Regions from separate parts of the Streptomyces sp. NPDC090994 genome, predicted to be linked through region 1. Evidence: predicted binding sites of a transcription regulator. Region 1 holds the regulator's gene; the other holds the start of a gene.
The links. Region 1 encodes HrcA, which represses chaperone genes, less so after heat shock. Its sites were predicted from a motif close to TTNGCACTCNGNNNNNCNGAGTGCNAA; they were not measured.
Positions count from the first base shown of each region.

Region 2: groL (chaperonin GroEL) is a predicted target of HrcA. The motif match lies at 1,513-1,539, and genes of this name have one in related genera.

Region 1 is NZ_JBIVWS010000010.1:60,230-64,155, forward strand. It holds gene hemW (radical SAM family heme chaperone HemW) at 1-109, shown strand, start outside; gene ACIQR3_RS21475 (DUF3097 domain-containing protein) at 211-1,020, opposite strand; gene ACIQR3_RS21480 (MBL fold metallo-hydrolase) at 1,055-1,780, opposite strand; gene hrcA (heat-inducible transcriptional repressor HrcA) at 1,942-2,958, shown strand; gene dnaJ (molecular chaperone DnaJ) at 2,959-3,926, shown strand, end outside.
Region 2 is NZ_JBIVWS010000004.1:399,559-403,484, reverse strand. It holds gene thrC (threonine synthase) at 1-377, shown strand, start outside; gene ACIQR3_RS12000 (ubiquitin-like small modifier protein 1) at 415-690, shown strand; gene ACIQR3_RS11995 (cold-shock protein) at 1,106-1,309, shown strand; gene groL (chaperonin GroEL) at 1,667-3,292, shown strand; gene ACIQR3_RS11985 (NADH:flavin oxidoreductase) at 3,528-3,926, shown strand, end outside.

The sequences.
Region 1 (3,926 bases):
GCTGTCGGACGGGCTGCTCCAGGAGGGGCCGTACGGGGAGGGGCGCGCGGTGCTGACGCTGCGGGGGCGGCTGCTGGCGGACGGGGTGGTCAGGGACCTGGTGGACTGATCGCTCGGGTGGGTGAAGCGCTGCCGAGGGGCGGTGCGGTCCCTGATCCCGGTTCGCCGGTGTCGAACCGGACACCGGCGAGTCCGCCGTCCACGAGAACGTCAGGCCCCACCGCTCCCCGTGACGAAGTCGATCAGCTCCTCCACCCGCCCCAGCAGCTCCGGCTCCAGGTCCTTGTAGGACCGCACCCGCCCCAGGATGTGCTGCCAGGCGGCCCCCGTGTTCTCCGGCCACCCCAGCGCCCGGCACACCCCCGTCTTCCAGTCCTGCCCGCGCGGCACCCGCGGCCACGCCTCGATCCCCAGCGCGGCCGGTTTCACGGCCTCCCAGATGTCGATGTACGGATGACCGACCACCAGCGCGTGCTCACTGGTCACCGACTCCGCGATCCGCCACTCCTTCGAGCCCGGCACCAGATGGTCCACCAGGACCCCCAGCCGCGCGTCCGGACCCGGTGCGAAACCGTCGACGACCGACGGCAGGTCGTCGACGCCCTCCAGGTACTCGACCACCACGCCCTCGACGCGCAGGTCGTCGCCCCACACCTTCTCGACCAGCTCGGCGTCGTGCCGGCCCTCCACGTAGATGCGCCCGGCGCGGGCCACCCGGGCCCGCGCGCCGGGGACGGCGACCGAACCGGACGCCGTACGGGACGGACGTACCGGACCCGACGACGGCTTGACCAGCGTCACCACCCGGCCCTCCAGCAGGAACCCGCGCGGCTCCAGCGGGAACACCCGGTGCTTGCCGAAGCGGTCCTCCAGCGTCACCGTGCCCGCCTCGCAGCCGATCACCGCCCCGCAGAACCCGGTGCCGGGCTCCTCCACGACGAGCCCGGGATCGGCCGGGACCTCGGGCACCGGCTGCGGCTTCTTCCACGGGGGCGTGAGATCGGCGGAGTACTGGCGCATTCCGCTGACGATACGAGGAACGCCACGGACGTGATCAGAGCGACACGCCGAACCGCGCCGCCAGCGCGTCCCGCTGCGCCCGGACGAACGCCGCGTCCACCACCGCGCCGTGACCGGGCACGTACAGCGCGTCCTCGCCGCCCAGGCCGAGCAGCCGGTCCAGCGAGGCCGGCCACTGCCCGGGAAGGGCGTCGGGCCCCGCCTGCGGTTCCCCCGACTCCTCCACCAGGTCCCCGCAGAAGACGACCGCCGGGCTGCCCGGCACCACGACCGCCAGGTCGTGCGCCGTGTGCCCCGGGCCCACGGCGGCCAGCAGCACCCGCCGGCCGCCCCCCAGGTCGAGGGTCCGCTCGCCGCCCACCTCGTGCCGTACGGACACCAGCGCGTCCACCGCCTCCGCCGCGCGGCGCCGGTCCAGGCCGTTGGCCAGCGCGTCCGCCCGCAGCGCCGCCCGCCCCGCGCCGAGGACCGCGTCCACCCCCGCCGCGCCGTACACCTCCGCCCCCGCGAACGCCGCCGCCCCGAAGACGTGGTCGAAGTGGGCGTGGGTCAGCGCGAGATGCGTCACACGCCGGCCGGCCAGCCGCTGCGCCTCGGTGCGCAGCCGCGCGCCCTCGCCCAGGCTCGACCCCGCGTCGACCACCAGCGCCGCGTCCCCGCCGACCACGAGCCCCGCCGTGCAGTCCCACACCGGCAGCCGGCGCCGCCCCACCCCGGCCGCCACCCGCTCCCAGCCCAGCTCTTCCCAAGTCACCGTCATGGCGGCGACGCTAACGGTGCGAGCCCGCCGGGGACGGCAGCACGGGGCGGCCCTTGCCGGGGGTGTACCCCACGGCCGTACACTGGGCCGGGGAAGTCTGGCACTCGCACGCGGTGAGTGCCAGGGCGGAAGTGGTCGGACGTGACCGGGAGGTGTGCGCGATGCTCAGTGAACGAAGGCTGCAAGTGCTGCGCGCCATCGTCCAGGACTACGTCGGCACCGAGGAGCCCGTCGGCTCCAAGGCCCTCACCGAGCGGCACAGCCTCGGCGTCTCCCCGGCGACCGTGCGCAACGACATGGCGGCGCTGGAGGAGGAGGGGTTCATCGCCCAGCCGCACACCAGCGCCGGGCGCATCCCCACCGACAAGGGCTACCGGCTCTTCGTCGACAAGCTCGCCGGGGTCAAGCCGATGACGGCCCCGGAGCGGCGCGCGATCCAGAACTTCCTGGAGGGCGCCGTCGACCTCGACGACGTGGTGGCCCGCACGGTGCGGCTGCTGGCGCAGCTGACCCGGCAGGTCGCCGTGGTGCAGTACCCGTCGCTGACCCGCTCGACCGTGCGGCACGTGGAGCTGCTCTCGCTGGCGCCCGCGCGCCTGATGCTGGTGCTGATCACGGACACCGGGCGGGTCGAGCAGCGCATGGTCGACTGCCCGTCGCCGTTCGGCGAGACCTCGGTGGCGGACCTGCGGGCGCGGCTCAACAGCCGGGTCGCGGGGCGCCGGTTCACGGACGTGCCGACGCTGGTCGAGGACCTCCCCGACGCCTTCGAGGCGGAGGAGCGCGGTACGGTCGCCACAGTGCTCTCCACGCTGCTGGAGACGCTGGTCGAGGAGAACGAGGAGCGGCTGATGATCGGCGGCACCGCCAACCTCACCCGCTTCGGCCATGACTTCCCCCTCACGATCCGGCCGGTGCTGGAGGCGCTGGAGGAGCAGGTCGTGCTCCTCAAGCTGCTCGGCGAGGCGAAGGATCCGGGCGTGACCGTACGGATCGGTCATGAGAACGCCCATGAAGGACTCAACTCCACGTCCGTCGTGTCGGTGGGCTACGGTTCGGGCGGCGAGGCGGTTGCCAAGCTCGGCGTGGTCGGACCGACCCGCATGGACTACCCGGGAACGATGGGAGCGGTACGCGCAGTGGCACGGTACGTCGGACAGATCCTGGCGGAGTCATAAGTGGCCACGGACTACTACGCCGTACTCGGCGTGCGCCGCGACGCGTCCCAGGACGAGATCAAGAAGGCGTTCCGGAGGCTCGCCCGCGAGCTGCACCCGGACGTCAACCCCGATCCGAAGACCCAGGAGCGGTTCAAGGAGATCAACGCCGCCTACGAGGTGCTGTCGGACCCGCAGAAGAAGCAGGTCTACGACCTCGGCGGCGACCCCCTGTCGCAGAGCGGCGGCGCCGGCGCCGGCGGTTTCGGCGCGGGCGGCTTCGGGAACTTCTCGGACATCATGGACGCGTTCTTCGGCACGGCGTCGCAGCGGGGACCCCGTTCGCGCACCCGCCGCGGCCAGGACGCGATGATCCGAATCGAGGTGGAGCTGGACGAGGCCGCCTTCGGTACGACCAAGGACATCCAGGTCGACACGGCCGTCGTCTGCAACACCTGCAACGGCGAGGGCGCGGCCCCCGGCACCTCGGCGCAGACCTGTGACATGTGCCGCGGACGCGGTGAGGTCTCGCAGGTCACCCGGTCCTTCCTGGGCCAGGTCATGACCTCCCGGCCCTGCCCCCAGTGCCAGGGCTTCGGCACGGTCGTGCCGACGCCGTGCCCCGAGTGCGCGGGCGACGGCCGCATCCGCTCCCGCCGCACGCTGACGGTGAAGATCCCGGCCGGTGTCGACAACGGCACCCGGATCCAGCTCGCGGGCGAGGGCGAGGTCGGCCCCGGTGGCGGCCCGGCCGGCGACCTGTACGTCGAGATCCACGAGCTGCCGCACTCCCAGTTCCAGCGCCGGGGCGACGACCTGCACTGCACGGTCACCCTCCCGATGACGGCGGCGGCGCTCGGCACCAAGGTGCCGCTGGAGACGCTGGACGGCCTGGAGGAGGTCGACATCCGGCCCGGTACCCAGTCCGGCCAGTCGATCCCGCTGCACGGCCGGGGCGTCACGCATCTGCGCGGCGGCGGCCGGGGCGA
Region 2 (3,926 bases), on a different contig from region 1:
GCCACGACGTGGTCCGCCCCCAGAAGCCGGACACCATCGCCAAGTCCCTCGCGATCGGCAACCCGGCCGACGGCCCCTACGTCCTCGACATCGCGCGCCGCACCGGCGGTGCGGTGGAGGACGTCAACGACGAGCAGGTCGTCGACGCCATCAAGCTGCTGGCGCGGACCGAGGGGATCTTCGCGGAGACCGCCGGCGGCGTCACGGTGGGCGTGACGAAGAAGCTCATCGAGGCGGGGGTGCTGGACCCGGCGCTGACCACCGTCGTGCTCAACACCGGGGACGGCCTGAAGACGCTGGACGCGGTGGCGGGGACCGGGCTCACGGCGACGATCCGGCCGAACCTCGCATCGTTCCGCGAGGCGGGACTGGCGTGACGCGCCCCTACGTAGATTCCCTGACCGGAGGTTTCAAGTGAGTGTCTCTGTCCGCATCCCGACCATCCTGCGCACCTACACCGGCGGCCAGGCCGAAGTGACCGCCGAAGGGGCCACCCTCGGCGAGGTCATCGCCGATCTGGAGAAGAACCACACCGGCATCTCCGCCCGCGTCCTCGACGACCAGGGCAAGCTGCGCCGCTTCGTCAACGTGTACGTCAACGACGACGACGTCCGTTTCGAGCAGGGTCTGGAGACGGCCACCCCCGACGGGGCCGGCGTCTCGATCATTCCGGCCGTCGCGGGCGGCTGACGCGGTCACCCACCGTCCCCCGAATTGCCCCCTCCGCAATAGAAGCGGAGGGGGCAATTCCATGTGGTTGAGCGCGGTAGAGTTGGGGAACGCGCCGATGATCGCTAAAGCGTGAACTCCGAATTCCTGCCGTACGCCCGACCAGATGTAGCCAAACTGTGGGCGTACTTTGCGGCTTTTGTGGCCTTTGCGTGGCCCGACTTGCCCCGGATTCCTGCGATTTCTCGCCATATTCCGGACCGCTCCCGTCCAGATTTCTCGTCCAATTGACCTGTTGCAGAGGGCAGTTGGACAGATACATTCGGCCGCGGTCGACGCGTTCCGGCGCACGCCTCCAGAGCCTTTCGGGGGCGAGGTCTGACCCGGGTCCGCGAAGTGCGGGTCTGTGCAAGGGCCAGTAATAGGGGAGTTAGGCATGGCTCAGGGCACCGTCAAGTGGTTCAACGCGGAGAAGGGGTACGGCTTCATCGCGGTCGACGGTGGTGCGGATGTTTTCGTCCACTACAGCGCGATCCAGATGGACGGCTACCGCACCCTTGAAGAAGGCCAGCGGGTCGAGTTCGAGATCTCGCAGGGCCAGAAGGGCCCGCAGGCCGACATGGTCCGCGTCACTGCCTGATACGCGCGACCACCGCAGCGAAGGTCTTCTCCGGAGGGCCCGCGTCTCACCGAGGCGCGGGCCCTCCGGCATGTCCGACCCCTGCCCGGCCCCTGCCCGGCCCTGTCCGGAGCGTGCCCGGGCCGTGTTCGCGGGCGGCTGAGCGCCGCCCCCGATCCGGGGGAGGCGCTTGCACTCGCAGGGGTCGAGTGCTAATCATTGCGTTAGCACTCTGAAGGTGAGAGTGACAACGAAGGACCGGGTCGGTGAGGCCCGCGGGCCGCCGTGGGGAAGGAACCACGAGGCCGGCGAGCCGTCCGTCGCGGGCGCGGGCGCGGTCCGAAGGAATCACCCCCAGTCCTGGAGGGACCACTTCACATGGCCAAGATCATCGCGTTCGACGAGGAGGCGCGGCGCGGCCTCGAGCGCGGCATGAACCAGCTCGCGGACGCCGTCAAGGTGACGCTCGGCCCCAAGGGCCGCAACGTCGTCCTCGAGAAGAAGTGGGGCGCCCCCACGATCACCAACGATGGTGTCTCCATCGCCAAGGAGATCGAGCTCGAGGACCCGTACGAGAAGATCGGCGCCGAGCTGGTCAAGGAAGTCGCCAAGAAGACGGACGACGTCGCCGGTGACGGTACGACCACCGCGACCGTTCTCGCCCAGGCCCTGGTGCGCGAGGGTCTGCGCAACGTGGCGGCCGGCGCCAACCCGATGGCTCTGAAGCGCGGTATCGAGAAGGCCGTCGAGGCCGTCTCCGCCGCCCTCCTGGAGCAGGCGAAGGACGTCGAGACCAAGGAGCAGATCGCCTCCACGGCCTCCATCTCCGCCGCCGACACCCAGATCGGCGAGCTGATCGCCGAGGCCATGGACAAGGTCGGCAAGGAAGGCGTCATCACCGTCGAGGAGTCCCAGACCTTCGGTCTGGAGCTGGAGCTCACCGAGGGTATGCGCTTCGACAAGGGCTACATCTCGGCGTACTTCGCCACCGACATGGAGCGTATGGAGGCCGTCCTCGACGACCCGTACATCCTGATCGCCAACTCCAAGATCTCCAACGTCAAGGACCTGCTCCCGCTCCTGGAGAAGGTCATGCAGTCGGGCAAGCCGCTGCTGATCATCGCCGAGGACGTCGAGGGCGAGGCCCTGTCGACCCTGGTCGTCAACAAGATCCGCGGCACCTTCAAGTCCGTCGCCGTCAAGGCCCCGGGCTTCGGCGACCGCCGCAAGGCCATGCTCGGCGACATCGCCATCCTCACGGGCGGCGAGGTCATCTCCGAGGAGGTCGGCCTCAAGCTGGAGAACGCGACCCTGGACCTCCTGGGCCGCGCCCGCAAGGTCGTCATCACCAAGGACGAGACCACCATCGTCGACGGCTCCGGCTCCGCCGACCAGGTCGCCGGCCGGGTCAACCAAATCCGCGCCGAGATCGAGAACAGCGACTCGGACTACGACCGCGAGAAGCTCCAGGAGCGCCTGGCCAAGCTCGCGGGCGGCGTCGCGGTCATCAAGGCCGGTGCCGCCACCGAGGTGGAGCTCAAGGAGCGCAAGCACCGCATCGAGGACGCCGTGCGCAACGCCAAGGCGGCCGTCGAGGAGGGCATCGTCGCCGGTGGTGGCGTGGCCCTGCTCCAGGCCTCCCAGGTCTTCGAGAAGCTGGAGCTGGACGGCGACGAGGCGACCGGCGCCAACGCCGTGAAGCTCGCGCTGGAGGCCCCGCTGAAGCAGATCGCCGTCAACGGTGGTCTCGAGGGCGGCGTCGTCGTGGAGAAGGTCCGCAACCTCACCGTCGGCCACGGCCTGAACGCCGCGACCGGTGAGTACGTCGACATGATCGCCGAGGGCATCATCGACCCGGCGAAGGTGACCCGCTCTGCCCTGCAGAACGCCGCCTCCATCGCCGCGCTGTTCCTCACCACCGAGGCCGTCATCGCCGACAAGCCGGAGAAGGCGGGCGCCGCCCCGGCCGGCGGCGGCATGCCGGGCGGTGACATGGACTTCTGATCGACCCCGAGGGTTGATCGAGCGTCCTTCGTGCCGAGGGCGGCACCCCCTGTTGTTCCGACAGGGGGTGCCGCCCTCGGGCGTTTTTCCCTGGCCCCGGCGGCCACTGTGAGCCGGGTCACGGAGCGGAGGCGGCAGGAATGCCGTGAGCGGAGAGACGGGTTGTGCGGAGGGCCGCGTGTTGTATGCGTGTGCACATACCGTCCGGTTCCCCCCTCACGCCAAGGAGCCCCCCGTGACCGACGCCGCCTCCCGCGCCGCCGAGATCCTCTCCCGGCCCACCACCATCAACGGCCTGACCGTGCCGAACCGCATCGCGATGGCGCCCATGACCCGGATGTTCTCGCCGGGCGGTGTCCCGGGCGAGGACGTGGTGTCGTACTACGCCCGACGCGCCGCCGCCGGCGTCGGACTGATCGTCACGGAGGGGACGTACGTCGGTCACCCCTCCGCCGGGCAGAGCGACAGCGTGCCGCGGTTCCACGGGGAGGAGCAGCTGGCCGGGTGGGCGAAGGTCGCCGAGGCGGTGCGCGCGGCGGGCGGCGCGATCGTGCCGCAGCTGTGGCACATCGGGATGGTGCGCAACGACGGGGAGCCGCCGTTCGCCGACGCCCCGGCCGTCGGGCCGTCCGGG